2 regions of the Peptostreptococcus anaerobius 653-L genome follow, and region 2 is predicted to be linked to the other one. Evidence: riboswitches for the same ligand, from Rfam matches in the RefSeq annotation. Region 2 holds a riboswitch; the other holds the start of a gene.
The links. Region 2 has a riboswitch for lysine ahead of HMPREF0631_RS07780 (Na+/H+ antiporter NhaC family protein). Riboswitches for the same ligand answer to the same signal wherever they lie in the genome.
Positions count from the first base shown of each region.

Region 1: it holds a riboswitch for lysine, as region 2 does, so the genes downstream of both, HMPREF0631_RS01680 (DapH/DapD/GlmU-related protein) here and HMPREF0631_RS07780 (Na+/H+ antiporter NhaC family protein) in region 2, are expected to answer to the same signal.

Region 1 is NZ_ADJN01000015.1:91,763-112,342, forward strand. It holds gene HMPREF0631_RS01625 (V-type ATP synthase subunit A) at 1-786, opposite strand, end outside; gene HMPREF0631_RS01630 (V-type ATP synthase subunit F) at 803-1,126, opposite strand; gene HMPREF0631_RS01635 (V-type ATP synthase subunit C) at 1,126-2,127, opposite strand; gene HMPREF0631_RS01640 (V-type ATP synthase subunit E) at 2,138-2,683, opposite strand; gene HMPREF0631_RS01645 (V-type ATP synthase subunit K) at 2,721-3,206, opposite strand; gene HMPREF0631_RS01650 (V-type ATP synthase subunit I) at 3,393-5,303, opposite strand; gene HMPREF0631_RS01655 (hypothetical protein) at 5,368-5,679, opposite strand; gene HMPREF0631_RS01660 (amidohydrolase) at 6,228-7,493, opposite strand; gene HMPREF0631_RS01665 (MetQ/NlpA family ABC transporter substrate-binding protein) at 7,625-8,467, opposite strand; gene HMPREF0631_RS01670 (methionine ABC transporter permease) at 8,617-9,282, opposite strand; gene HMPREF0631_RS01675 (methionine ABC transporter ATP-binding protein) at 9,269-10,333, opposite strand; T-box leader at 10,470-10,729, opposite strand; lysine riboswitch at 10,984-11,160, shown strand; partial or broken gene HMPREF0631_RS01680 (DapH/DapD/GlmU-related protein) at 11,255-11,518, shown strand; gene HMPREF0631_RS01685 (M20 metallopeptidase family protein) at 11,687-12,844, shown strand; gene alr (alanine racemase) at 12,864-13,982, shown strand; gene lysA (diaminopimelate decarboxylase) at 14,005-15,300, shown strand; gene HMPREF0631_RS10100 (hypothetical protein) at 15,540-15,746, shown strand; gene HMPREF0631_RS01705 (hypothetical protein) at 15,767-16,306, shown strand; gene HMPREF0631_RS01710 (sensor histidine kinase) at 16,391-17,335, opposite strand; gene HMPREF0631_RS01715 (ABC transporter permease) at 17,374-18,210, opposite strand; gene HMPREF0631_RS10105 (hypothetical protein) at 18,203-18,535, opposite strand; gene HMPREF0631_RS10110 (ATP-binding cassette domain-containing protein) at 18,559-19,116, opposite strand; gene HMPREF0631_RS01730 (response regulator transcription factor) at 19,249-19,956, opposite strand; gene HMPREF0631_RS01735 (hypothetical protein) at 20,216-20,524, shown strand.
Region 2 is NZ_ADJN01000063.1:10,831-22,277, forward strand. It holds gene HMPREF0631_RS07775 (GlsB/YeaQ/YmgE family stress response membrane protein) at 44-280, opposite strand; gene HMPREF0631_RS07780 (Na+/H+ antiporter NhaC family protein) at 455-2,215, opposite strand; lysine riboswitch at 2,347-2,514, opposite strand; gene HMPREF0631_RS07785 (hypothetical protein) at 2,630-3,478, opposite strand; gene HMPREF0631_RS07790 (ABC transporter ATP-binding protein) at 3,472-4,200, opposite strand; gene HMPREF0631_RS07795 (GntR family transcriptional regulator) at 4,190-4,570, opposite strand; gene HMPREF0631_RS07800 (iron-containing alcohol dehydrogenase) at 4,813-5,979, opposite strand; gene HMPREF0631_RS07805 (ABC transporter permease subunit/CPBP intramembrane protease) at 6,015-8,021, opposite strand; gene HMPREF0631_RS07810 (ABC transporter ATP-binding protein) at 8,011-8,796, opposite strand; gene HMPREF0631_RS07815 (YhgE/Pip domain-containing protein) at 9,036-11,231, shown strand; gene HMPREF0631_RS07820 (tryptophan transporter) at 11,400-11,447, opposite strand, start outside.

The DNA of each region.
Region 1 (20,580 bases), on a different contig from region 2:
ACGTTCTCCACAACCAACGTATACAACTATCTGAGCATCTGCCCACTTAGCAAACTGGTGCTGAACTACTGTCTTACCTGAACCGAATGGCCCCGGTACACAAGCAGTACCACCCTTAGTTACTGGGAAGAAGGTATCAACTACTCTCTGACCTGTTATTAGTGGAACCCTAGGAGCTATCTTTTCCTTGATTCTTCTAGACTTTCTTACCGGCCACTTTTGCATCATCTGAACTGACTTTATATCACCCTTGTCATTCTTTATAGTAGCTATATCTTCTATGATAGTAAAGTCTCCCTCTTCTACGATTGACTCTACAAGACCCTCTACCTGGTAAGGAACCATTACTAGGTGCTTGACTACCGGTGTTTCCTGAACATAACCAAGTACGTCACCTTCGGATACCCTGTCGCCTACCTTGGCCTGTGGGTGGAATGTCCATTTTATATCTCTATCAAGTGATGGAACTTCTACACCCTTAGTCAAAAAGTCTCCTGCAACAGCCCTGAACTTCTCTAGCGGTCTTTGTATACCATCAAACATATTCTCTATTAGACCAGGTCCTAGCTCAACGCTTAGGGGTTCTCCTGTTGTCTCTACTGGTTCTCCAGGTCCTATACCTGAAGTTTCCTCATATACCTGTATTGAAGCTTTATCATCACGCATTTCGATGATTTCACCGATTAGTTTAGAATTCGATACCTTTACAACGTCGTAAATGTTTGAATCCTCCATTCCTTCGGCTACAACTAGTGGACCAGATACTTTTACTATTTTACCTGCCATATGTCGCCTCTCCTCCTTATTTATCCGAGTTGGCAAAGATATTGCTACCTACTGCCTTTTCAACATTTTTATTTATTTCGCTCATTCCTATACCTAGGCTACCCTGGTTAGAAGGTATTAGTATTATAGCTGGAACTAGCTTTTTCTTATATCTCTGTATTGTTTCTTCTATATCCTTGGCTATCTGCTCTGTTACGAATATAAGACCGTATGAGTCATCGGCCATGGAATCTATTGCCTCTCTTGCCTGCCTAGCATCTAGCACAGGGTATACATCTATACCTATGGACTTGAATGCTAGGATGGAGTCCTTGTCTCCAACCGCTCCAATCTTATACATTATATATCACCCAGCCTCTCTCTTAGCTTGGCTGATGAGATCTTATTTAGCTTGCCTACTAATATAAGTCTTATCATTGAAATCTCTTTTTCCTTTGCCACAAGATAAGCAAATATAGGCTCTGGACCAAATGGTATAAATCTTGAATCTGAATTTAGCCTACTCAGATACACATCCTTCATTGAATCTACAACTGTCAGGCTACAACCACTCGCCTTGTAGTCATCTATGCACTCAACCAAGCTTCTTCCGATTTTTTCAGACTTAAGAGTAATAGCCAACCTATCAAATTCTTCTCTTGAAAGAGATATGAGTTTATTTACTGATATACCTCCTCCATCTACTAGAATTTCATTTAGGAAGTTTGTAGACTTGCCCATCTTGACTGCCCTTAGCATGGAAGATATATTATAAAAATCTATACTTGCGCCTACGTAGTCATTAAATAGATCTATATCCAAAGATTTTGCTATGATAGATAGATGGTTATAATAAGCCCTATCCATGACTATATCTATCATCTGTGGATCAAGTGTATCTGTGTACTTTGCCTCTGCCTCTCTTAGGGCATTTGTAAATTCACTCTTAGTATCTGTAAAATGACCACTCTCAAACTGCAACTTTATCTTGTCTGGCCTGTTATCACTAGAATAGATAAAAAGATCATCCATATCCTTACCAGATACCTTGGCCTTGACCATTGTCTTTAGGTTGTGGTAGTCGTATTTAAGTGATAGTATCTCAAGTATTCTCTTGTCGCCACCCAACATTTCACTACCTGCCTTAAAGGCTCTTGCAGTCTCATTTTTAAGGAGCAACTCATAATCCCCCACACCACTTACGCCGTCAGCACTCTTGGCATAGTCAGTATCCATAAGTATCTTGAAGGCTTCGTCTGCATCCTTAGCGTCTATCATCTTGTCCAGTCTTGCCCTGTCGAGTAGTTTCTTTTCATAAACCCTCGCCATTACTACACCCTGGGCGTAATCTAATCTATCCATAAACTACCCCCTATTCAAAAAGTACCCTTGCTATTTTTCCCTGTACCTCGTCTTTTATGTAATCCATCTGAGTGCTAAAAGTAAAGTTCTTTTCTATACCATCCTCTAGTTCAATAAATCCTGTTTCACAGAACCTATCCCCAATAGTCTGAACCTGTGGGAAGGTTTCCTTTACCCTTGCAAATTTATCCTTCATAACAACTAGCTTGCTCTTATCTGAAAAACTAGCATTATTCTTTATATACTCAAGATACTTATCATCATCTATATTCTTTAAATCCTCAATAGCTGATTCAAAGACCTTGGCTATTGTCTCTTGCTTTGCCTTTAGTTCATTATCCCTTGCCTTTAATTTGGCATTTGACCTCAGTCTTTCTTTTAGGGTATCTGCTTCAGCCTTACCCTTTTCGACCATCTGATCATACTTGGCTTCAGCCTGGCTCTTAGATGTATCCTCTATCTTCTTTGCCTTTTCCCTAGCAAGTCTTAAGATATCATCTCTTGATCCTATAGCCTCTTCCAATATTTTATCGGTAAGCCTTTTTAGCTCTGCCATCTCATCACTTCCTTCTCTTTATAATATGCTCTTATTCCTAACCGAAAAACTTTGTGAAGTTGAAGAATAATAGAAGTGATATAACGAATGCTAATAGTGCATATGTTTCAACCATTACTGAGTAGATGATACCCTTTGTAGTCTGTGATTCGTTCTTTGCAAGGATTCCAACACCACTGGCTGCAACCTTACCCTGAGAAACCGCTGAACCCCAACCAACAAAACCTATCGGCATACCTACTAGGGCTAGGTACATACCCTGACCTAGACTCATGTCACCTGACAATTTTAATAATATTAATAGTCCTATAACGAAACCGTATAGACCCTGTGTACCTGGTAGAAGCTGTAAGATAAGTGTCTTACCAAACTTCTGTGGTTCTTCTGGAACTAGACCAGACGCTGCCTGACCAACTATTGATAAACCTTTTGCAGATCCAATTGCTGCTAGCAAGGCTGCTATAACACCTACTGCACCGAATACTACTCCACCGTTTTCTACTATCCAAGTTGCGAAATTCATAAATAAACCTCCTTGAGTCACTCTCTTTAATTATTATGCTTTATAAGCTAGTTTATTATTTCTGGTCCTGTATATTCTACAGGTTGGACCATGACCTGTAGCCAAAATTCTTATTTGAAATCTCTCTTAAAAATCTTTCTTTACTTTCTTTATAATCTCTTTTTAAATCCTATCTTTTACTTTTAATTAATCCTCAAACTGCCTATCTAGGTTGATGTACTTGGCTTCTTTTCTAAAGAACCTAAAAGCACGACCACCGCCCTCGTAGAACTTACCGAAGAATTCTACGTATATTAGTCTAAGTGCATGTACATATGCTCCTAAACAAGATAGGAACAAGTTGAAAGCATGGAACAAAACTAAGATTATAATGGCTGCGACATAACCTAAAATTGTCTTGCCCCAAACCATTCCTGCTATCATATTTACCGCAAAAGCTATATAACCACCTGACATACCAAGAGCCATCAGACGAGAATATGATACAAAGTCGCCTATGTAACTAGATATACCATATACATTGTATAAGCCTGCTGCTATCTTAGGTCCTATACCCTTAGCACCTCTGGCACCACCAACTAGTAACATAACTATACCTATTATCATAGCGTACATACCTGCCTGAGTTGCTACTGGTCCAACGACACCAAACTTTCCTATCAAAAAGACTATTATGCCACTAAGGGCAACGTACCAGGCTATAACATCAAAAATCATATCCACTATTAGACCATCCCTAATCTGCATGTAGGCCTTGATAGCTAGACCATAGTAAAGGTGGATACCACCCATTATAATTGATATTACAAGTATAGTCATAAACTGCTGACTTAGGTCAAATAGTCTCCACATACCCGGTATTGCCGCCCCGAAATAAGATCCGTATAAGAAGCCCCATATCAAGGTAGATATACCTATAAGCTGGAAGAACTTGACATTCTTTCTCATGCTTGGTGTAAAGTTGCATAGCTTAAGTCCTAAAGTAGTAAGAACCAATAATACTGCCCCATATGCAAAGTCAGCCGACATCATACCAAAGAACAAGGCATATATCGGTGCATATAGAGGAGTTGGGTCTATTTCGTTGTACTTAGGTAGGGCATATGTAGAAGTTACTGATTCAAAGGCCCTCACCAATCTGTTGTTCTTGAGCATTATAGGCACTGAATCACTGTCCCTATCAACTTCTTCAAACTCTATAGTGTAGTCACCCTCACAAACATCAGATACAAGTTTTTCCAACCTAGCTGTCTCAAAGTCTGGGCAATATCCCGTGATTGCGAATACATTGGAAGTATTCATAAAATCCTTCTCAGCCAAAGACCTAAGTCTCAAGTTCTGTAGGTATTCATACCTAAGCTTGAAGTCTTCTAATGCTTGCCCCTTACTTGAAAGCTTGCCCACCATCTCTATTTCTTTAATCTTCAAATCCTCAATTTCATCATTTAGTCTAGCTATATTATCAGCAGGTAGACCCTTTTCATTCAACTTCATTCTGTTGAAGTTGGAATATCTCATCAGCTCAAATAATTGGTCTAAATCTTCCTTAGCTGAAATAATAAAGTAGTAGTACTCTTCCTTATTTACACCCAACTTCTCAAAATAGGTATTTTCAAGTTTGGATAGACCTTCTTCAAAGGAATCTACTAACTTACCTGATACAGCCCCAACCATAGTATCAAAGTTTTTAAGTTTTTCCATATCATCAAAACCTACATCTAATTTAGATACTGGTTCCAATTCAGCTATCAACTCTTTTTTCTTTGCTATTTGGCTGTTAATAATGCCTAGATTATCGCCTATACCTCTGATTTCAGAGTATACGTGCTCGTAATCCTTAGACTCGACCTTGTCTTCTAGTTCTTCAAAGGTAAGATTTGGAAGGCCCTTCATCAAGGCCTTTAATCCCTTATCTGTCTTGGCGTACTTGGATACTAAGTCAATAACATAGTTAGATTTTGAAATCTCTTCATCATACATAACAACCATTTCATCTACCTTGGGTCTTTTAAATGACCCAAGACTCTGGTCACTAAAATCCTCTTCCTCGCAGACATCTTCAAACTGAATATTTCTAAACACCTGCAAGTTTCTCAATAAAGTTTCCCGATGAGAGTTTAATGCTAAAAGGTGAAATTTTTTCATTTTTACAATAGCCATATTATTTCACTATCCTCTCTATCAGTATTTTCTTGGCTTCATCAAACCTATCCTGAGGAATATCAATTATAGACCTACATCTCTTGTCACTTTCTAGAGCTATGGAGTCCAACTCTCCCTTCATCTCTTCTTGTGCCTGAGCCTTTAGCCTATCACATTCAATCCTAGCCTTGATCGTAAGTTCCTCTAGGATTTTTTTAGATCTTTTGTCAGCAAGGATAGCCATTTCCTTGGCATCCTCTTTAGCTTTCTTTATCATCTGGTCGGCTTCCTTTTCAGCTTCGACCACTTTTAATAAAGCCTCTTTCGCCATCTTAGTTCCTCCTTTCAAACAAATTTCTTAATTTTCAGATATTAGTTGTTAATTATTTTACACCATTTACTTATTAAATTCAAGTACCTTAAATTTATACTTAAATTTCATTTTTATACCAAAATATACAAAATGTTTAAAATAAGTTAATAATAAAAATAGTTTATTATTAACTTACCCACAAAAATTAATTTGACTTATTTTTCTGAATTTTTCTGTACTGATACAAATCACTCTTATTAAGCCCAAACCATCATATATTCTTATTTTGAAAAACCAAATTGTATTTTAGTTGTTTTTTATGGTCATAAAATCAAAATATGTATTATTTAAACAAAAAGTTTTTTTTATTTTTTTATTTTTATAAAAAAGACTGGTTTTTCTAATAAAAAAAAGCCCTCTTAAACTTAATTAATAGGGACTTTTTATAATATGTTTTTTCTTTATTAAGTATAGTCTTTATCTATAGTTATTTTTTTATCATTGAAAATGAATGTAATCATTCACTATATATTTTTTCTATTGACTCTTTTTGTTATATTTGAAAACTAAATCAATGTTTTAGTTACCAAATCTACATAAGATTGTGTCTCTATATACAGACATCTCTCATCTATATCAAATAAATTGTGGTGGTGTGGATATGAGTTTTTACTTGAAGATTTTGATCCCACCTTTATAAAAGTGCCCGGTACAACAGCTAGATAGTCAGCAAAATCCTCAGCTCCAAGAGACTTTTCAAGGTCTCTTATCACATTATCCTCACCAACAATTTGATTTGCTATTTCTTGATAATATAGGGTTTTTTCCTTTTGATTTATAAGAGGTGCTGCAGCATCATAGTTCTCAAACTCTATAGAACAACCATGTATCTTTGCTGTAAGTTCTGCTATAGTTTCAACCCTCTCTAGGATGAATTCTCTGGTTTCCTGACTAAAAGTCCTGACAGTTCCTTCTATTACACCCTCGCTAGCTACTACATTGTACCTTGTTCCAGACCATATCTTTCCTATAGATATCAAGCCCTCATCAAGAGGACCTATCTGTCTTGATACTATGTTTTGGAGCTCTAGAACTATGTTAGATGTAGCAACTACAGCATCCCTGCCCAAATGAGGCGTAGATGCGTGGGCACCTTGACCTAGAACCCTTATCTTAAAAATATCACAAGATGCACTTTGGGGACCCTCTGTAACTCCTAATTTACCTACTTCTATATTAGATGCTAAATGGGTTCCAAATACAAAGTCAACATCATCTAGGTGACCTGCTTTTACAAACTGTCTAGCTCCAGCCCCTATCTCTTCAGCCTGCTGAAAGGCCAATTTTACTATCCCACCAAATTCTCCCCTTCTCCTATTAAGTATCTTGGCTGCACCAAGTAGGCTAGCAGCATGGGCATCGTGACCACAAGCATGGCATAGTCCCTTATTAATGGAAGAATATTCTATGTTCTTATCATCGTTTAACTCTAGGGCATCAATATCCCCTCTCAAAAGTATAGTCCTTACTCCTTTTACTCGTTGGTCTGTCAAAAGAGGAGACCCAGAAATTTCTCTTCTATCTCTTGATTCCAAGTCCTTCTCCCCCCTTATAATGGCTAGGGTTCCTGTTTGTCCTACACCTATATAGTCAATACCTTCCTTTTCCAACTCAGACCTTATATAGGCACAGGTATTATATTCTTTTAGGCTAGGTTCTGGATTTTGATGGAAATACCTCCTGTGCCTTACGACCTCGTCATATATTTCAACCACATCCTCATCTAGGCTTATCTTTATACCATTTATCTCTTTTTCAATTCTCTTAGTCATAATCATTTCCTCCCTCTATTTCATCTATGTTATTTGTATTTTTGTCTATTACAACTGGATGACCATCATAGTATGGAGATCATCCAGTCGTAGCCAATAACTTGGCTATCGACCTCTTTTAAAAAACTCGACTACTTATTTTCCCAAGCTGGAATTGATGACCCCTTTGAAGTTTCTTCTATAACTTTCTTTACATCATCAGCCTGGTAGGCAGCTACTATCTTTTTGAATATCTCCTTGTCCTTGTCAGCCTTTCTTGCCACTATAATATTTATATATGGCTTAGAATTTTCGTTTACTGGTTCTAAGAACTTAGCATCCTTGTTTGGAATAAATCCCGCATCTACAGCCATTCCTGAGTTGATTACAGATAGGTCAACATCCTTCAAAGACCTAGCTGTCTGGGATGCATCAACAGGTGTAATCTTTAGCTTTTTAGGATTTTCTTTTATGTCATTTACAGTTGCTAGGTTGCCTGCCTTTTCATCTAACTTGATAAGACCTGCTGTCTGTAATAAGACTAGGGAACGTCCCTGGTTAGTTACGTCATTTGGTATTACTATACTTCCACCCTCCTTGATATCAGTCGGTTTTTGAAGTTTTTCTGAATATATTCCAAGCGGTGCTATAACTGTGTCCGCTATAGGCTCTAGGTCGCTTCCCTTTTCCTTGTTGTAATTTTCTAGGAATATCCTGTGCTGGAATGAATTTAAGTCTATATCCCCATTTACAAGGGCATCATTTGGTTGGTTGTAGTCAGTGAACTTTACTAAGTCAAGCTTGATTCCATCCTCTTTTTCAAGCTTCTTGGCTACATAGTCCCATACATCTGTATCGCTGCCTACAAGACCTATCTTTACTGTTTTCTTATCTGCTGAATCCGCCTTTTTTGACCCACATCCTACTGATGTAAGTGCTATTGCTCCAACTACTAATGTCAATGCTAGTCCTTTGATTATCTTATTTGTTTTCATAATTTTACCTCTTTCTTATTATAATTTATAGTTTTTAATTTTATTGACGACTTATTTTTTTAACGATTTAGTCTTTATTAATTGCTTAGTCTTTATTAACGACTTAGCCTTTCTTGATTACCTAGTCTTTATTAATTACTTAGTCTCTATTAATGAATAATTCTTTTTATAATTACATTCCCTATGTATTGTATTACAAATACTATGACCAATATTATCATGGTAGACACTAGGGTCACATCGTTTTGGAACCTATTGAATCCTTGGGATACGGCCAAATTTCCCAGACCACCTGAGCCAACAGCTCCAGCCATAGCTGTCAGACCCACAAGGGATATAAGTGTAAGTTGAGACACCCTCACTAGACCTGCAAGGCCCTCTCTTAGGTAGACACCAAATATTATTTGCAGTGGTGAATCTCCCATGGACCTAGCCGCCTCTATTATACCCTTGTCCACTTCAACTAGAGAATTCTCAACCTGCCTTGAAAAGAATGGAACAGTTCCACATACAAGGGGTACTATAGCTGCTGTAGGCCCTATAGTGGTTCCCACTAAAAACCTAGTAAATGATGCCACAAGGGCTATGATTATGACAAATGGTATAGACCTTGTTATATTGACTAGCTTGTCTAGGACTGAGTATATTTTTTTGTTTTCAAGTATTCCTCCTTTCCCAGTGACTACAAGAGCAACACCTATTGCCAATCCCAAGATGCCCGCTATAAGAGCTGTGACCAGGGTCATATAAAGGGTCGCCCTCGTCTCGATTAGAAATTGTTCCTTTATAGCCAGTGAATTTTTAAAGTAGCTCATGTTTTACCTCCCTAAGATTTATTTCATCAACTATAGCTCCCCTGTCTGCTAGGTGGACTATAGCCTTGTCCAAGTTTATTTTTTCTCCTTCCAATATAAGCCCCAAGTTACCAATAGGTTGACCACCTATCACCTCTATATTGCCCCAGATTATATTGGATACTACAGAATAGTTTTTGAGTAACTCTGCCACAACCGGCTCCTGAGATACCTGACCAATATATACCAGCTTGACCAACCTCTTTGTAGGGCCTAGATTTTCGGTTACTGGTAACTTTTCAACCTCTGTTAGAAACTCGTCTGTATGGTTGACCGTCTGAATAAAATTCTTGGTCACCTGACTGTTAGGTCTAGCAAATATATCAAATATATTCCCCTCTTCTACAACCCTACCTAATTCCATGACAGCCACTCTGTTACATATGGATTTTACAACCTGCATCTCGTGGGTTATAAGGACTATTGTAATTCCTAGGTCCTTGTTGACCTTCTTCAGTAGTTTGAGGATCTGTCCAGTAGTCTGAGGGTCTAAGGCTGATGTTGCTTCATCACACAAGAGTATGTCAGGATCGTTGGCAAGGGCCCTAGCTATTGCCACCCTCTGCTTTTGTCCACCCGATAATTGAGATGGATAGGAATCTGCCTTGTCTCCTATATCCACTAAGTTGAGTAGGTCTTGGGCCTTTTTCTTTCTTTGGACCTTGGATAGACTACTGTTTTTTAGGGGATAGGTTACATTTTCCAGAACAGTCCTTGAATTCATCAGGTTGAAATGCTGAAATATCATTCCTATCTTTTCCCTCTTTTTTCTGAGTTCCTTGCCATTCAAGTCCAGTATATTTTGTCCTCCTACTATGACCTTGCCAGATGTTGGCCTCTGAAGAAGATTTATAGTCCTTACAAGAGTAGACTTACCAGCCCCACTAAATCCAACTATACCAAATATATCTCCCTTTTCTATTTTGAGGTCTACCCCATCAACAGCCACAACCTTTTTATTATCCTGTTCAAACTCCACCCTTACATCTTCTAAACTTATCACTATACTCATCCTCCAATCTAATACTGACTACAAGTGGACTATAAAGATTTCCACCTTAGTCTTGTTAATTTTCAAAACTCAACTTGTCAATTTAAATTTAACTCCTAAAATTACCAATAAAAAAAGTCCCTTCCAACTATTAGTTGAAAAGGACGTCATAAACGCGTTACCACCTTTTTTCGAGATACCTTCACAAGTACCTCCTCATCAGGTACACCAAGTAAATCGAAAATATCTTCAAGTACTATCATACCCTAGCGCTATAACAGGCGCACCCGTCTGAGCCTAAATATCGACCCAGAGTCTCAGAGACCATGTTCACTAGCTTAATCTTCCTCTGCTCTCACCAAATGCAGATTCTCTGTAAAAAACGCTACTAGCTACTCTTCTCTTCAAAGACTTTATTTTCTTAAATTTATTATGTTTATGATTATATAGGCTACTAGATATATTGTCAATACCTTTTTGAAAATTTATTTTTGGTTTACTTTTTCTATTTTCTGTTCATATTCTAAATGCCTTGTTTTTACACGCTTTAAAAAGCAAATCACAATGAAAATTTTTTAACAAATCGTTTGCCGTCTGATAAATCATTTTTTTCAAAAAAATACCCTTTACAAATCCTAACAATAGGTCTATAATAAAACTCAACTTAATATTAAAAGGATAGAGGCGCAATCAACATCAGTAATAACAGACCATGTAGGCAAACTGTCTGTTGTAAAAGGGGCGATTGCCGAAATTAGGGTCACACTGCCTTGTGATTTTAGTTGGAACATTGGTTAATAGCCCTTGTTCTGTCATTATCTAGATGATAATGGAGAGCTAACCGCAAAATTACTAGTAATAATGGTTCAATCTATATGATTGCCGCTTTTTATGCTATGTCAAGACAAATGCAGGTTTTCTCATTTGTCTTTTTTTTATATGGGTGCAGTACTTGCTGGAGTTATAGAGCCAGCCAATGCCAACCCAGTAGTAGTAGAAGACAATGTCCTAATAGGGGCCAATGCAGTCATACTTGAAGGGGTCAGAATCGGCCAAGGGTCTGTAGTTGCAGCTGGTGCTATAGTCACTGAAGACGTCCCAGCAGGAAGCGTGGTAGCTGGTGTACCAGCCAAGATTATAAAGAAGACCAACCAGGTTGAAGGTCAAAAGATCAGCATAATAGATGCCCTTAGGTCCCTAGACTAATAAAAACTCAGGCCTAGATTCATCAATAGGGTCAATATAGAATTAGAAAAATATATCTAGAGAATGGTTATAAATAATATATATACAGAATACAAAATATATAATAGAGAATAAATAAAAGAATAAAAAATAAATAATGAATAAAAAAGAAAAGAGAATATAGAGTATATGAGATTCACAAAAGTGGAAGATATAATCAGGTGGAGACGTCATATCCACCAAAATCCTGAACTATCAAAAGAAGAGTTCAAGACAACAGAATACATAAGGGAAGAGCTAAGGTCCATGGGGCTTGATTATGAAGAGGTCGATGGTATGCCTACTGCTACTATAGCCTACATAGGGACAGGTATGGACAGCGCAAAGACCATCCTACTTAGGGCCGATATAGATGCCCTTCCAATAAAAGAGGAAAACGACATAGATTTTAAATCTTGCAATCCGGGAGTTATGCACGCTTGTGGCCACGATGCCCATGCTGCTATGCTACTAGGGGCAACACGTGAAATTCTAGGCCTTAGGTCAGAGGGTAAATTAAAGAACAACGTCCTAGTAGTATTCCAGCCTTCAGAAGAGTCTACAGGTGGAGCAAATGTACTTATAGACTCCTACCCCTTTGAAAAATACAGTATAGATGCAAGTTTTGCCCTACATATAAATCCAGACTTTGAAGAGGGAGTAATAGCGACTCGACCAGGCCCTATAATGGCATCTTGCAACGAGTTCACAGTCAAGATAGTCGGAAAGTCAGCTCATGTAGGCATCAGGGAAAATGGAATAAATGCCATAAACGCAGCAATCCAAGTCTACCAGCAGTTTCAGACAATACCTACCTATGACCTAGATTCAAAACACACCAACATAATCCACATTGGCAAAATGAATGTAGGAGAAGTTATGAACTCAGTTCCAACAAATGGCTATATGGAGGGTACCATCCGTACCTATGATATGGATGACCTTGAAATATCAAAAAAGAGAATGCAGGAAATATGCCAGGGGGTTGAGCTATCGACAAGAGCTAGTATAAACCTACATTTTGAAGATGGCTACCCTGCCCTACTAAACGATAAGGACCTAATCGACTTTGTAGCAAGTACAATTGAAAAGTCCGGGGCAAGGTCCTATATCATGCCAGATCCCTACCTATTAGGAGAGGACTTTTCATTTTTCAAAAATGTATCCCCTATATCCTACTCTTTTGTAGGTATAAGAAACGAAGATCTTGGCTATACTTCTGGTCTTCATACACCTTGGCTTCAGATGAGAGAAGAGGCCCTAGTATATGGTGTAGACTACCTAGTCGAGATAGCAAAGACCTACTAGCCATAGAGGAGGTTACAATATGCAAAAAATCTACAATAAACCTGAGTCTAACCCTAGACTCACAATAGACCTAGATGCCCTACACAAAAACGCCCGCCACCTAATAGGTATGACAGGAGGTGGGCTTATAGCCGTAGTAAAAAATGACGCCTACCATTTCGGACTTGAAAGAGCAGTAGAAACCTTCTACCAGGCCGGGGTCAGGTTTTTTGCTACAACTAGTCTTAGAGACTCTATACGTATAAGAGATCTCTATGATGACGTAGATATATTTATGCTTAATCCATGTAGGGACTTTGATAGCCTAAGAGACTACTCGATCACAGCTACCCTTGCTAGTCTAGATTTTCTAAGGGAAAATAAGGACTCTATGCATGATATATCCTACCACCTAGAATGGGCTGGTCAAATGAGGAGGTCAGGTTGTAGGTCAAAAAAAGAAGTATTAGAAACAATAAGACTGGCCAAAGAATCAAACATAAAATTAGACGGTATATGGACCCACTTTTCTTGGGCAGATGAATTCGACCAAGAAAACTCCTACGAAAAAGAAAAATCAGACTGGTTAGATATACTGGAGTCTGCCCAGAAAATCCATAAATTTAAGGTTGTTCAGGCCCAAAACTCAGCCTCACTCCAAAGGGATGGCTTGTTGGATAATCACAGCCATGCAAGGGTTGGTATCAGCCTATACGGTTGCCCACCCTACAAGGGAGCTGACCTTACAAACAACCACCATGCACTGACACTTTCAGGTTCCATAATATCAATCAAGGACCTTGAAATAGGAGAATCAATCGGCTACTGTTCATCCTTCAAGGCAGACAAAAAATCAAGGGTGGGTGTCATCAATATAGGTTATGGAGATGGCCTTCTTAGAAAAAGGGTTATGGGTCATGACGTTCTTATAAATGGCAGAAGATACCCCCTAGTATCTATGATGATGAGCCACACTATTGTATTGCTAAACGAAGATGATAATAGTGTAAAAGTTGGTGATCAGGCTATTTTTTACGGTCAAGATATACCTGTATACGAGTATACTTTCAAGGGAGTCGGAGCAAATTCCGAACAGATATCACCTCTTAACTTCCAGACTCTTGATCTAATCTACCTACCAGTAAAAAATAGACTTTGAACAGGCTTTAGAAAGGAATAATATGCAACTACACGGAAATTCAAAAATAAATCAGAATGGTCAACTTGAGATTGCCGGCATCACCAGTATGGACCTAGTAGACCAATATTCTAGCCCCCTATTTGTATACGATGAAGACCTAGTCACAAACCAATGCAGAAGGTTTCATAGTGTGCTTGAAGGCTCTGGCCTAGACTACCATATATCCTATGCCAGCAAGGCCTTTATCTGCAAGTACCTTGTAGGGATTATGGCTGAAGAAAATATGGGCTTGGACGTTGTGTCGGCTGGAGAATTATACAATGCCCTGAGTGCAGGTTTTGACCCTCAGAAAATTCACCTACACGGAAACAACAAGACGGACTTTGAGATTGAATATGCCTTGAAGGAAGACATAGGTTGCTTTGTCATAGATAGCTTTGACGAAGTAAAAAGGCTAAACCAAATTGCAGGTCAAATGTCTAAAAAGCCTAGGTGCCTACTAAGGGTTACACCTGGTGTAGAGGCCCATACCCATGAGTATATATCTACTGGAAGTACCGATTCCAAGTTTGGTCTTAATATAGACAATGGACAGGCATTTAAAGGAGTTGCAGACATACTCCAAGCAGAAAACCTAGACCTTATAGGTATCCATTTTCATATAGGGTCTCAGATATTTGGAACGGAAGGAACTAGAATGGCTGTAGACAAGGTATTTGGGTGGTTCGCTAAACTAAAAAAAGACCTAGACTACACACCTTCTGTCTTGAATATTGGTGGAGGATTTGGCATTAGGTACACAGATGAAGACCTGTCATATCCTATAGAAACAGCCCTTGATGAAATCATCAGCTGCCTAAAGGATTCATCTAAATCCAACAATCTTCCAATACCTCAATTGTGGCTAGAACCAGGTAGGTCAATAGTCGGAGAGGCCTGCACTACCCTATATAGGATTGGAACTATCAAGGAAATACCTGATGTAAGGACCTATGTATCAGTAGACGGTGGTATGAGTGACCATATAAGAACTGCCCTTTATCAGGCAAAATATGAAGTTGCTCTAGCCAACAAGATGACTGCACCTATATTCGGACTATATACACTGGCAGGAAAGTGCTGTGAGTCAGGAGATATCATAGCATACGATGTAAAACTCCCAATGCCTGAAATTGGAGATATAGCTGCTGTGAGCTGTACAGGAGCCTACCACTATTCAATGGCGTCAAACTACAATCAAATGCCAAGACCAGCAGTAGTATTCGTAAAAAACGGCACTTCCAAGCTAGCTATCAAAAGAGAGTCAATGGAAGACCTGATTAAAAACCAATTATAAATATACTTGAAAAAATCTTAATTTTTTATTAAAAGTATATGATACTGGAATAAAAATTAATGGAACTTTTTATACTAAGGATGAGTTTTCAATATTATTAAAATCATCTAGGGAAATTCCTATACGACAAAAAAGAACTGCTCTTACAATTCCCGCCGCAGCTGGTGCTTATTTTATTCCTGGTGTCGGTCAGGTATTGATCACAACCACAGGAATCGTTATCTTGGCAGGGGCAACCATTGCCACTGGTACTTGGGTATCAAATAGAATTATTAGCTATTTCAAAGAACACACTAAAAACAAACGAAAGAGTACACATGATAAACATACAAAACCTCGTCCAGGAAGATCCAATGAAAAGAAAAAAGATCCTAAAAAGGGTTGGAAACCAAAAAATCAAAAGAAACCTCAGCAACCTAGAAAAAGAAAGAAACACTAATTTATAAATACTTTATGGAGGTAATTTATGAACACACAATTTAAAAAAAATTGTTTGATGGAAATATATACCGAATGTGACGAATCATTTTTGGTTGGATTTTATTTATCTAGTTTTGACGAATATTCTTTATTTCATTTACTGGATGAACAAGGTAAAATAGATGGCATATATTTGATAAAAAATAAATTTATAAAAAATACTAACTACGAAACAGAATATTTAGAAAAAATAAATTTATATGCTGAATTTTGGAAAATCAACTCTGATAAGAACATCTTTAATATTGGATTAAAACAAAAAAATATTTCAAATATTGGAGATATCTTGAAATATATAAAAGAAAATAAGATTATATCAAGTTTTAAAATAAACAAGAAAAAATATATAATAACGGGATATATAAAATCTATCAATAAAACAAATATTGAAGTGCAAGAAATAGATCTAGAAACAGCTAAAGAATTTGAAACAACTTCTTATTTTCTAAAAGATAATATTTTGTTAATAGAAATAGATAGCGTAAATAATAGATTATTAGATTATGCCCATCTAAAAAATCATTAGTCTGAGTACATAAAATTTTTTCTGTAAATTTGCCGGTTAAACCTATTAATTTTGCCCCCCTATGTTTAGGGGGGGGAACACCGGTTAATTATCATCATTTTTCACACATAAACTAGACCCTAAAAAATCGATAGTTACTGTAAACATTCCATCTTTTACATCAACCCTGATATAACCGTCCATTTTTTCAATTAATTCTTTAGTTATAGCTAAACCCAATCCCGTAGACCCACTATGTCTTGATGCATCAACCTTATAAAATCTATCAAATACTCTTTCTACATCTATCTTTTGAGATTCATCAATTCCATTTGCTATTTTGAGTCTTGTATATCTCTTTTCAGTATCTTTGCACTCAATATCTGACAAACTAATCTCAAGTCTTTCATTACCATGTAGAAGTGAATTTCTAAATAAGTTATCCAATATCCTAATTGTAATCTGCCTGTCCCCATATATAAAAATGTTTTCCTCAAGACCATGCAAATCAACATCTATATTTTTTTCTTCCAGTTCCTCATAAATGTGGGTAAGATTTCTAAATACCAACCTACTCATGTCTATTTTTTCGTATACCAATTCAAGTTTTTTCTCCTGTAACTTTGCATATAGATATAATTCATCAAAGATATACTTCATAGCCTCTGTACGCTCTCTTATCAGAGAAATATACTCCTCTTGTTCCCCATTCATATCTGTATCTTCTAACAATTGAACATACCCATCTATGCCTGCTAGAGGCGTTCTTATGTCATGTGATAAATTTATAACAGCCTCTCTTACTATGGTATTTTTATTTCTAACTTCATAGCTATCTTTCCTATATTTTTCCAAAACACAATTAATGGAATTTATCAGTCTACTTATCTCCTTACCTGGACCTATGCTCGTTATTTTTAGATTAGAATCCTCTCTTTCTAAAAACGCAAGCTGACGACAGATATAGTCTATCTGTCGTCTAAATGCTATCAGGTAAAATATTGAAACCATACTTATTATTAAAATTATAATCAACAAAAACAGTATCATATACTTCCCCCCAAAAATTTACATTCATTACTATCGTATTACCTTACATCACGTTTTGAAAATACCCTAGTTGTGATAAAACTCCATACAAGTATCCATACAATTGCCAAGATTGTTACAAATAAAAGATGATCATATACCTTGTTATCACCTACTAACCAAGATTCTAGAGAATAAAGACCTATATTAAATCCTTTTACTCCTACAAACTTAGTTATTGCATAATTTATACCCGTATATATTGATCTACTCATTCCTAGTGACAACAATACCGTAACCAATAAACCTACATATGCTGAATTGACCAACATAGTAATGGCCACTGCAAATATACTAAATGCCGTCAACAAAAGATACTGTACCACGAAGTTATATATCAAGGTTGATACATCACCCAACCTCAACCAATCGCCTAATATTATCTTACCTATAGCAAAATCAAATACATAGTACATGGTTAAAAATGCCAATGTTATCATTCCTGTACTTATAAATTTGGCAAGAGCAATATGCTCTCTTGATGAAACTGCACCTGCTATATTCTTCCTAAATCCCTTTTTATTGTCAGCACTCGAAAACATGATTATTGAAACGACTGCCAGTAATACAGTACCTCCCCCTAAACCATTTTCTGTTATATGTCTATTCAAATCCATCCCCTTTTCTAAATAGGTTTCTGAACCATTATCAAGGGCAATCGCAAAACCAGTATCTTCGGGAGATGTAGCCGTTCCTATTGAGGCACCTGCCCCTTGGTTAATAGTCATCTGTTGCATAAGACAGGCAAATAATGCATATATAATTACTGCAACTGCAAGCTTTAACCACATTCCTTTTACAAATCTATACCTGTCCATCTTCACTAAATTAAACATTTGCACTACCTCCTACCATGTCCAAATAAAACGATTCTAAGTCTTTAGACTCCATCGCAAGTCTGCGCACAGCAACACCATTTTTTGCTAGTTCTATTGATATGTTGTCTGCCTTATCAAAATCATCGTATATATGGACCAGTTCATTGCTAATCACCTTATATTTTTTAATACATAAAGAATCTAAAACTGGTATTGTTTTAGCTGTATCAGAAACATCTAGTATCATCACTTCCTCACTTTTAGACTCCAACTCTTCCTTTGTCATCTCTGCTACTAATTTTCCACCTGATATAAAACCATAACTTGTAGCAATCCTAGACAATTCTTCCAAAAGGTGACTAGAAATTATAAATGTGATATTTTTTCTCTGTTTAATTTCAATATAAGCTCTCTTATTTCAACTATACCCTGTGGGTCCAAACCATTGATTGGTTCATCCAACAATACTAGATCTGGATTTCCAACCATAGCCAAGGCTATACCCAATCTCTGTCTCATACCTAGTGAAAATCCCTTTGTCTTCTTCTTTCCTACATTTTCCAATCCAACTAAATGAAGCAACTCATTTTCATGCCCCTTACGAGTAACTCCCTGTGCTATAGCCTTTAGATGCAAGTTATCCCATGCACTTAAATTTGGAAATATGCCCGGCTCTTCAATCAATGCACCTATATTGGTATTTAAGTGCATGGCCTCCTTTCTCCTTTTTCCATAAAAGAGAATTTCCCCACTAGAGGGTTCAGCAAGATTTGCTAACATTCTCAATATAGTGGTTTTACCTGCACCATTTTTACCAATTAAGCCATATATGTCTCCTTTTTTTATTGAGAGATTTATATTTTCAGCAGCCTTTTGTTTTCCGTATACTTTTTCTAAATTTGTCGTCTGAAGTATATAATCCATAAAATTCCCTTTCTTAACTACTTTATATTATTTGTTATAATAATATAATACTCTCGTAATTTTAAAATATATCAAGCAAAGTTTAAAGAAAGTTTAAAGTTTATAAAACCACTTACTCATACACTCTAGATTTTACTTGGATAGTCTAAATCCAATTCCCCATATTGTGTCAATATAAGGTTCATCTGAAAATTCTCCTATTTTTTTCCTTATATTACTAATGTGCACACTTATAGTCCTATCATCTCCTGTATATATTTCACCCCATATTATCTCATAAATATCCTGTTTTGAGAAAATCCTTTTTTGATTTTTCAAAAATAATTCTAATATTTTAAATTCATACTTTGTCAAAATTAACTCTTTACCACATACAAATACATCAAAAGTTTCCGGAAATAATTCTAAATCTCTATATCTTAAAACATTTTCCATATTTTCAGCCTTATTATCTAACTTGGACACCTGAGAAATTCTAGCCTGTACCCCAATTCTCGCAAGCAGTTCTTTATTATCAAAAGGCTTTGTAATATAATCATTGGCTCCAGCATCAAGCAGTTTCACCTTGTCAACAATGTCACTTATAGCTGACACTACAATTACTGGTACATCCAAAATATCCTTTATCTGGGGCAACAACTCATATCCATCTATTCCCGGTAAAAATAGGTCCATTATTATGATATCTATTTCCTCTTTTCTTGATTGGCAATTGAGTAGACCTTCACTTCCTGAATAAGCTTGAATTACACCAAATCCATTCTTCTCAAGCACTCTTTTTTCAATATCGTTTATACTCACATCGTCTTCTATAATTAAAACGTTTAATTTATTATTCATAAAAACTATCACCACCTCTAATTATATTCTATACCATAAAAAACTAAATTTAACTAAAAATAATAAAAAATACATTCTAAATTGCAATATCAATTCATATGATTATAAAAACAGGAATTTAAAATTCATGTATTTTTGTATTGACATTTTATTCCAATCATTATATCATTAAGCTAAATATAGACATATTTATTGTCTTAATAATATATTACTAATTATTTTTTCTCGTGTATTTGCATTGTAGAAAGGGGACGTGTTTATGAAACTTAAAAAGGGTTTATGTCTTGTTTTGTCGATGTCAATTTTGATGACTTTTACTATTCGCTCTCATGCTCAGGACAAAGAATTTATAAACATTAATATAACCACTGAAGAAGAACTGTTTAATGATAATGATATCAAATTATCTAGAAGTAGCAGCAGTCCCTCAGTTAAGGATGACAATTTGGACGAATTAACACGAAAAAGAGATTTTTTGATAAGAGAAAATTATAATGTTTATAGAAACAAAATAAAGTCAGGAGCAATCGGGTATAACAAATATTTTAAAGAAATGCTAGATTCATAATACGGCATTAGTAACTTTTTCACTAAAAAATTTGTTGATTCTAGTAATAAGGATAT
Region 2 (11,447 bases):
TTAACATGCCCTTATTTATAGAAGTCATTGGCATTAAATACTTCTATAATCTTTTCATAAAGAATGATACTACAGCTACGACAATTACTGCACCCAATATAGATGGTACCAATGCCATACCTGCAAGACTAGGACCCCAGTGTCCAAATACTGACTGACCTACTGAAGAACCTACAAGACCAGCTATTATATTAGCTATAAATCCCATAGACTTACCTTCCTTAGTTATTGCACCTGCTATTGCACCGATGATTGCTCCTACTATTATTGACCAAATCATGTGATTCCTCCTTACTTATTAAGAGAACTAAAAACTATAATTTAAATCCAATTAATAATTTTTCTTATTATGTATATACCCTTTAATTAATGTATAAATCACAATTTATAAAAAAAGACACCCAAGATGAAAATATCATGAGTGTCTAAAAATATATCGAATTATATTTAAATATTAGAAGTTATATCCTTCCTTAGCTAGCTTAGCTTCAAATTCTTTATCATCTATGTCAGTTCTCTTACCTACAAACCTAATACCAAGCGCCATAACTACTATAGCTACTGGTAATACAATATAGGCTGGAACTCCCATACCTGCAGGTATATAACCAGCTACAACTGTCACTACTGCAGTGAAAATTGAGTAAGGCATCTGAGTCTTAACGTGGTCTATATGGTTACAACCAGCTCCCATTGATGAAAGGATAGTTGTATCTGATATTGGTGAACAGTGGTCACCAAATATTGCTCCTGTAAGAACTGCTGAAGTAGATACTATTACATATGCCATATCTGGATTGATTGAGTGAGCTAGTGGTATAGCAAGAGGCATCAATATACCCATAGTACCATATGCTGTACCTGTTGAAAATGATATGATAGCACCTAATCCAAATATTATACTTGGTAGTAAGAATGGTGGTAAAGTACCTGATAGGTAGTTAATCATAAACTTAGCAGTACCAACTTCCTTGATTACTGAAGATAGTGACCATGCAAGTACTAGGATAACACCTGTGATCATAAGAGTCTTCATACCATCTATCCATACTTCGATTGATTCTGATAATGTGTATATCTTCTTTATCTTTGCCATTATCATAGCAACTATCGATGAGAATAGGGCTGACTGGAATAGGGCAACTGATGCGTCAGATGCTGAATAACAGTCCTTGATAGATGAGAAGGAGAACATGCTCTCAGATACACTCTTGATAAGTTCCTTGTCCTCACCTGCCATGATAGCAGAATAACCACTATAGTAGAAGGCTACTAGTGATGATACTATCAATAAACCAATAGGTATAATTGCATTCCATACATTTAATTCTATACCTTCCTTTGGTGCCATATCGTCTAATTCTTCAACACCCTGGTCTAGGTCATCGGTCTTTACAAGACTTCTCTTTGCTATATATTCAGCCTTTCTCATAGGTCCGAATTCCCTTACCATGACAGCACTTAGGACTATGAATACTAGAATTAATATATTATATAGTCTAAATGGTATTGTACTAAGGAATACTCCAAATGCATCAACATTAACATTTATTGATTTGAATGCATCGTGAATTAGACCAACTTCAAGTCCTATCCAAGTTGATATGATTGCAAGACCAGCTATTGGTGCTGCAGTAGCATCTATAACGAATGCAAGCTTCTGTCTTGATATGTTCATCTTGTCAAATACCGGCCTCATTATAGGTCCTACTATTAGTGAGTTGGCATAGTCATCAAAGAATACAAATATACCAAGTAGTAAAGATATCAACTGGGCTCCCCTAGTAGACTTTGCCTTATCAGCAAGGGCTTCAGCTATGGCCTTTGCTCCACCCATCTTACCTACTAGGTTGATTACACCACCTATACACATAACCTGCATGATGATACCAGCATTCCAGGGGTCAGCAAGTGATGCAAGTGCCCTAGATATGAAATCTAGAAAAGATAGTGGTATAGCAGCTATTATGCTTTCTCCCTTTACCATCTGTAGGATAAAAGATCCGGATAATACACCTAAAAATAGGGATATAACAACATTCTTTGTAATGAATGCAAGCACTATGGCTAGTAGTGGCGGTATAATAGTTATTATACCTAATTTACCTGCATTTGCCTTTGCTATAGAATCGATGTCTGCTGCAAAAGCAGGTGCTATTGTCATAAATAAAATTGCGATTGTGGTCATGAAGACCTTAAAACTTCTCCTGTTCATTTAGAACCTCCTTATATTCTTTTAATTAATGGTAATTAATAAAAAGCTATGGTGGCTCTCATAAACAGAGCCTAATATCATGAGCATATAAAAATACCTCGGAGCTAATCCGAGGCATGATAAATACATACTCAACTGATAGCTCAACACAGTTTCCCGTGACAGTTGCACACATATTATATGTACACCCAGCAATAAGACCCTAAAGCAAATCTTACGCTTCGGCGGATAATCCTTTCACTGGGGATGCTTTAACCCTTGCTCCAGTTACTCTTAAGACCCGCGCCTCTACCTTCTATTAATTTACAATTACTAGTATATAACAAGATACACATAAAATCAAGCTATTTCACGAAAATATTTAAGTATTAGTAAAGTTTTTTAGTTTTTGTAAAGGATTGACTCCCCCACAAACTAGTCTAAGTTTAGCTTTCTGTTGAGTATATAGTATGTTATAGCATATAATACTGCTATTTCTATCACAGTAGATACTATAAATCCTACCTGTAACTTACTTATAAAATCTACTACTAGCCCCACTCTTTCTCCCATCTGTGCAGTAGTGGCAGATGCATCAATGTTTTGTGCTGATGCTGTTTCAAATTTGTCTATCAAGGCTTGTGTACTGTCTTTACTAATCACAGTGTAAAGGTATGTAGATGCCGTATTGAATACTATAAAAAATGCAAAAGCGAATATATTTTTATGCTTCTTTAAGCCTGGTAGCTGACCAAATGACAATGATGCGTATATTAGGAAAATCATGTCAATTATGGATACAAGCACTGACACTATAGTCACTATTATTCCAAGGTATACACCAGGATACTTAAATACATTATGTATAAATTCTATTCCCTTTGGATCTATCTTGTTAGCAGAAACTGTGGTACTAACAAGGAAGATCATTACAAAAGCACCAGCAACTACAATAGTTGATAGTATATTAAATATCAATAGGACAAGAGCCTTTGACCAAATAACTGTATGAGTTGATGTAGGTATTGTAAACATAAGATAACCTTCATCTCCAAGCAATGATGTATTAAACCTAGTGATAGTAAATATAAACTGGACAACACCCAAGGCTATACAAGCTACAAAACAAGCTACAAAAGATCCTATACCTATTTTTTCAAGTATTGCTACTTGAGTACGTGCAGTTGTAAGAGACATTATAGCCCCTATAATAATTATTGCGTACAAAGTTAAAAAGTACTTATAAATAGATTTCATCTCATATTTCATCAATTTACCTAACATCTGAATTCCTCCCTAAAAATAGCGTCTATAGATTTATTGTATTTCTCCCTAAGGTACTCTGTCTCCTCATGCATAAGCACCCTACCCTCATTTACAAATATTATCTCATCACATATAGTTTCAATATCGCTAATCAAGTGGGTAACTATCAAGAGACTTGATTCCTCTGGTAGGTTTGTAAGTATAGTCTTCATGATATAGCTCCTCGCAGCTGGGTCTACTCCTGCTATCGGTTCATCCAAGATATATAGGTCTGCATCCCTTGACATCACAAGAACTAGCTGGACCTTTTCTTTTGTACCCTTTGACATAGTCTTTAGTTTGTCACCTAACTTGATATTCATATCAAAGAGCATCTGCTCTGCCTTGTCCTTGTCAAAGTCTTCGTATACATCATCAAAAAACTCTAATATATCCTTTACCTTCATCCAATTATTAAGGTAGGTTCTCTCAGGTAAGTATGATATCCTGGCCTTTGTTTCTTTACCAATGTCGTAGCCACATACCCTTATTTCACCTGATGTTATTGGTATAAGACCGTTTATTAATTTTACTAGTGTAGTTTTACCACATCCATTTGGCCCTAGGAAACCGACAATCTTGCCCTTTTCTATATCAAATGTCATCCCCTTTAATACACTCTTTTTACCGTATGATTTTCTAACCTGGTCTACAGACAGAACTGTATTTTCACTCATAACTTCTACTCTATTAATTGACATCTTTACCCTCCTTGAACAAAACTTTTTTGTAAGCATCTAGTATATCCTCATTGGTAAATCCTAGATCATACAATGCCTTTATCGACTCCTCTATCAATACCTGACTCATCTTGAACCTCTCCTCTTTAATTAGATTTGTATCCTCTGTTACGTATCTTCCCCTGGTCCTTTGAGAGAACAGGAGTCCCTGGTTTTCTAATTCTGAAAGTGCTCTTTGGATAGTGTTGGGGTTGATTTCAAACTCCCCTGCCAAGTACCTAACTGACTCTAGCTGGTCACCAGGCTGGTAATCACCAGATATAATTTTCTTTTTAATTATATCTATAACCTGTAGGTACAAGGGCACGTTATTATCAAAAACGTATGCCATGTCCTTCCTCCTTTAAATTTACTTTTGTATTACTGTATTATTGTACTAACTCTTTAATACAATAATACAGTTTAAAGAGAATTATGTCAAGGTGTTTTTGGAAAATAATAGATATAATATTATACTACTAGTCAATACACTCTTTTTACCTATATTTACTAGCTAAAAAGGCCATTTACATTTATGTAAACAGCCTTTTTATGATCGCTTTGCAATTCTTTACTTTAATTTAATACAAAATCCTATAGACACATCTCATATATTTTCACTACATCTTCCGGTCTTAGTTCCACCATTCCCTTTATAGAGTCCTTACCCTTCATAGCTTTGACAGACATCTTCTCAAAATTTTCCCTACCTATACCTAGCTTGCTAAGACTCATAGGTATATTCATTTTATTTGCAAAGAAGTCTTCAGTAAGGTCTATTGCCATATTAGCTATTTGAAGCTTGTCTAGGTTTTTGTCTATGCCCCATACATTTACGCCATACTCTACAAACCTATCTATGTTGTCCTCGTTTAGCACATACCTCATCCAAGCTGGTGTTAGGACTGCAAGACCCTCTCCATGAGTCACATCATAAAAGGCTGACAGTTCATGCTCCATTGGATGGACTGACCATGCATGGCTCGCACCCTGGGCAAGTAGTCCATTGATAGCCCAAGTAGATGCCCACATAAGATTGGCTCTTGCATCGTAGTTTTCTGGTTGAGCTAGGGCTATAGGGCCATAATGAATACAAGTTTTAAGTATAGCCTCTGCCATCCTAGCCTGCATATATGCATCATTGGTATTAAAGTAGTTTTCAAATGTATGACTCATAATATCCGCTACCCCTGCTGCTGTGTGCTTGACTGGAACTGAATACGTATACTCAGGATCCAAGATTGATACCTTAGGTACTGTACATGCTGCACCTGTTCCTAACTTTTGGTTTGTTGCCATATCAGATATTACTGCATTGGGGTCCATTTCAGAACCAGTCGCCGCCAAAGTTAGGACTGAAAATATTGGTAGGGCATCCTTCATAAGTTTCTTGTCTACAACCAAATCCCATGGATCCTTGTCATACTTGACACCTACAGCTATGACCTTGGCACAGTCGATTGATGAACCGCCTCCGACTGCTAGTACTCCACCTAGGTCGTGCTGTCTGCAGAGTTTTATCCCCTCTCTTACTGATTCTATTCTTGGGTTTGGATCAACATCAGCTAGCTCAACCCATTCTATCTTATTTTTTATCAATTCATCAGTTACATCCTTGTATATGCCGTTCTTCTTAATTGACCCACCACCGTAGACCAACAATACCTTGTCACTGTATTCAAGTATATCCTTACCTAGATTTACAACCATTCCTTTACCAAAATGTATTTTTGTGGGTATCTGTAGATTAAAATTATACATAGTTTCCTCCTATAAAAATATATATGCCAAGTCCCTTACCACATGATTCCCAGTCCTATACTAGTCACTATAAGGGCTAGCAAGTTATTTAAAAAATGTCCTATAACAGATGCTCCGATACTGTTTGTCTTCTTGACACCAATAGCCAAAAACATACCTAGTATGGCCGTAGTAGGTATCTTGAACCAGTATACGTGTAATATACCAAATAACAGGCCAGAGAAGATTATAGCTGCCTTATCGCCCTCTAAGAGCCTATACATCCCAAAGCTACTTCCTCTTTCCATGATAGATGTCTTGCCCTCTCTTAGGCTAGGATCATCTGAGTACTTTTTGTCTATTGATTTTTTATTGGAAAATGCAGACAAGATAAAGCCTCTGAAAATTGCTTCTTCACATATGGCTGGAGCTACTGCTATTGCAATTATATTCAAGACCATATTATCACCAAATATAACTTTATTCAACTGTTCACCGATTTCTTTTGCACTTGGTGAAAGTTTCATTATTAGTAAAGAAAGTGCCCCCATAGCAATAAAGGCGACAAACCAAATCAAGACACCATACAGGGCTTTTTTAGGTCCAATCTTGTTAAGACTATAGACCTTTTTAAAGTCCACTCTTATATACCATGAATATAGGACTACTATGCCCAGCATCATGACCTGACTAAGTAGTATACCCACAGTTCCATAGCTCACCTGTATATAGGAACCTAGAGTAAGTAAATATACAAACTCAAGTGCAAAAATCAATATGCCATCATTTATACTAGGCATAGACTTTGGCTTGATATTTCGTCTTGCATTTAAAATAGATATACCCTCGCCGCTTCCGAAAAGTATATTCTCAGACTTGAATATCTTGGAAAGTATTGCTAGGGCCATGGCTATATAGGCAACATTTGATAGCAATACAAATCCCGCTAGTCTAGTGTTAACCTCCATAAAGAAGACAGCCTTTAGGAGCATCACGACATTTACAACCGGTATCAGGGCTGTAGTTGAGTCTAGCTTTAGCATAGGTATCATACTTGCATAGGCAGGTATCATAGTCACAAGCATAAGAGGTGTTAGATAAGCCTGGGCCTGTTTGTAGTTTTTGGCAAATGAGCACACACACATACTAATCGCTGATATAACAAGTGTGAACATAAGTAATGATACCAGTGTTATAATTATCGGCACTATCATCTTGTATATATCAAATTTCATCTGCATACCGTCCATCATCTTGCTGGCAGTCATATAGAAGTAATAGCTTGTTAGACCCATAGATACTAGGTTCATCAGGGCAGATATTATAGCAGTAAAGGCTACTGATAGGTACTTGCCCGCTATTAGCTCTATATTTTTAATCGGCATGGTAAGTAGTGTCTCCAAAGTTCCTCTTTCTTTTTCTCCAGCTATCATATCAGCTGCTGGATATACTGCACCCGATAGTATTCCCATTATGAGCATAAAAGGAATAATCCTTCCTATTAGTCCGCTTGCTTCCTCTTGTGATTCAGCCACTGATTCATTTGTATAAGATATTGGATTTAGGGTATTTTTAGGATCTAATCCAGCTGATTTTATACTAGCCTTGACTCTCGTGTCCTTGTAGTCATCAAGAATTTTATTAACTCTTTCTTTTAAGAGACTAGACTTGTCTGACCTTGTATCTACAAATACCTTATAAGTATTGTTTTCTTCTCTTTTTATGGCTATATCGTAGTCTTCCTTTTTTATACTTTCTTTTATATACTTTTCATCTGTACTCTTCTTGTAGATACTGATCTGGCCTTGGGACCTTGTCTTGTTTCTATCCTTGCTTTTTTCTATGTAAGTGTACAGGTCCTTGTCTACACTTTCGTCAATCAAGAGTCTTATCTCCTGCTTTCCCATATCGTCTATACTAGCCATCATAACCTGTGATATACCAACTGTCAGCAGAGGGTACATAAGTATGGGTAAGATAAACATCATGAATAGGTTTTTCTTGTCTCTCACCAACTCCAAAATTTCTTTCTTAAATATCTCTTTTATAATATTAAATCTCATTTTCCCCTCCTATATCTGCAAGCTTTATAAAGGCATCCCTCAAATTGTCAGTTGAAGAGTCCTCCATGATTTGCTTGGGACTTCCACTAGCTATAATCTTTCCCTTATATAGGAAAACAATCTTGTCGCAAAGAGACTCAGCCTCTTCCATATAGTGAGTTGAATAAAGGACAATCTTGCCACTAGCCTTCTCATTTTTCATAAAGTCTATTATACCCTTACTCGAGATGACATCTAGGCCCAGTGTAGGCTCATCAAAAATATACAACTTTGGCGAATGTATAAGACACCTAGCTATTGAAGCCCTCTGAGTTTGTCCGGTAGATAGGTTTTCAATCCTATTGTCAATGAAGTCTCCCATCTTCATAAGGTCTACAATATTTTCTATTGATTTACTTATTTCTTCCTTGGTCATGCCATTTAGACTGGCAAATGTAGACATTATTTCCCTAGGAGTAAGCTTTTTGTATAGCTTGGTATTGCCTGATAGGTAGCCTATATTCTTCTTAAACCTGTTTAGGTCCTTTGCAGAATCCTCCGAATCAAATATTACTTTTCCATCATCAGGTGTTAGTATACCACCTATCATCCTCAAGAGTGTTGTCTTACCTGCTCCATTTGGACCCAGTATACCCAGTATCTCTCCGTCACTTGCACTAAAAGATATTCCATCTACAGCATTGAACTCAACCTGCTTATTTTTCTTCTTTCCTTTATCATTTATATATTGCTCGTTCTTTATAAATGTCTTTTTAAGACCCATTACTTCAAGCATTTTTATACCTCTTTCATTAAATATAATTATATTTTAGCATATAAATATGTAAATCATAATCTAATTATTACATATAAGATATGTTTAGTCAAATTAAATAAACTTTTTAAACTAAAGACCAACAAAATAATTATGTTATTTACAAAGCAGATAAATTGTATTATAATCTATTAGTAATATTTGTAAAGAACACGAATTTATTCAAAATTAGTATGAGTGATGATTAAGCAGGTGATAAAATGAAAAAAAACACTAAATTCTTTGAAAAACACATTATATCCAAGCTTCCAAGTATAGGAGTTGTAAGAGAAATTTTCTATAATGATATCAAAGAAATCAAAAGAAACAGAATAGTGACCATAATAGTAGTTGGTCTTACAATTATACCATCCCTTTACGCCTGGTTTAATATAGAGGCATTCTGGGATCCATACGGCAACACTAAGAACCTTTCAGTAGCCGTTGTTAACGATGACAAGGGATATCAATTTAAGGACCAAGACCTACATTTTGGTGACAATCTAGTAGAAAACTTGAAAAACAACAAGAACTTGGACTGGAATTTCGTCTCAGACAAAGATGCCCAAAAGGGAATCAAGACCGGTAAATACTATGCAATAATAAAAATACCAAAAGACTTTACCAAGAATCTAACATCGATAACAAGAAAAGATGTTAAAAAAGCCAGCATAGAATATACAACCAACGAAAAGACAAATGCAATAGCTGAAAAGATAACTGACCAAGGAGCCAACAAGATTCAGGCTAAGATCAGTGAGATTCTAATAGGTACTATAAGCAAGTCTTCGCTTGCGGCAATAGGTGGCACCTCATCCATGATAGGTGACATCAACCCCAAGCTTGATACAATGAAGACCAGCCTCAAAAACCTAGACAAACAGCTTGTAAACCTAGAAAAGGTAACAAAAAATGCCAAGTCATCAAATGAGGACATGAAAAAACTACTATCCTCATCCAACAATACCCTTGTAAGTATAAAAACTAGTCTAGATAATTCTAGAAGACTAAGTTCAGATATCCAGTCAAGTCTTAACCAGGCCAACTCAGATATCAACTCTGTAGGTCCTCAGGTCAAGACTAGCCTGAAGAGCATATCTAGACTTATAAATACGTCAAGTTCTTTGGCTCAAAGTCTTGGAAGCCTTTCAAGCTCAAGCAGCCAGGAAGCTATTAGGCAAGTGAGTAAAATAAAATCAAACATAGACCAGGCATCATCAAGGTTGTCTAATGTTATTGACCTAATGAATATATTTTCAACAGGAAATACGAATATTTTAAATGCAGCAATAGCTAGGTTAAATAACCACTACTCTGACTTAAATAATGCCAGTCAAAAGCTAAGCAACATTATAGATTTGATATCTAGGAGCAACCAAATAAACTCTGATCTAACAGACCAAGTTGCGTCTATAACTAGTGATTTAAACGATAAGATAAATAATATTATACTTGATTATGATGACCTAATTACAGGTCCCCTAAACAAGGCCAAGTCAAGTAGGTCAGATATTCAAAGAGACCTAGATTCAATTATAAGGTCTACAGAAGGAATCTACCCAGCAACTAGTAACTTTATCAATAACTTGGATTCAATGAACAAGAATATTGATTCAACACTGGGAACATCTCAAATCTCTATAGACCTCCTTAGAAGTCAAATAAAAGATTCTCTAGAGATGATTGACAAGCTTGAAAACAACAAGGACCTAAAAACAATAAATGATGTCATAAAAACCAATATCCTAGACAGGGCTGATTTTATTAAAAAACCAGTTGAAATAAAGGAAGTAAGGTTGTACAAGATGGCAAACTACGGGTCAGCCATGGCTCCATTTTACAGTGTTCTAGCAACCTGGGTAGGTGCCCTTATCCTTTGTACCCTTATATCTACTGATCCGGGAGACAAATACAAGCCTCTTGAAAAATACTATGGTAGACTTACCCTATTTTTAATATTATCTATTATTCAGTCGCTGATAATATCAATAGGTGACTTAGTTTTACTTGGTGTTACTGCAGCAGATCCCTTCCTATTTATATCCATACTTATGTTGTGTAGCGTATGCTTTTGTTGCTTGATATACACCCTAGTATCCGTATTTAAGACAGTAGGTAAGGCCCTATCTATGTTCCTACTTGTAATACAAATAGGTGGGTCTGGCGGTACATTCCCTATACAGATGACTCCAACCTTCTTTAAGACTATCAATTCATTTATACCTTTCACATATGGTATAAACGCTTGTAGAGAGGCTATAGGAGGAGTTTACCCACCAAACCTATACCGAGACTGCGCAGGACTAGTTGTGTTCGCCATCATATTTATAATCTTTGGCACAGTATCCAAGGATATCATAAATAGGAAGTTAGAACCCCTATCACATAGGTTTGAGAGCAGCTTTTTGATGGAGTAGGATAAAGGTAAAATAGGTGAAATATCATAAATATAAAATAAAGCTAGCTTGTTGAAAAGAGCATAAATATAAAATAAAGCTAGCTTATTAAAAATAGCATAAAAGAATATAATATTAGAATAATATGTAATTAAAAAGGACTCCAAATGGAGTCCTTTAATATTATATTTAGTTAAGTTGGTAGCTACTCCTCTTTAAAGAAAGGCTAAGAACATT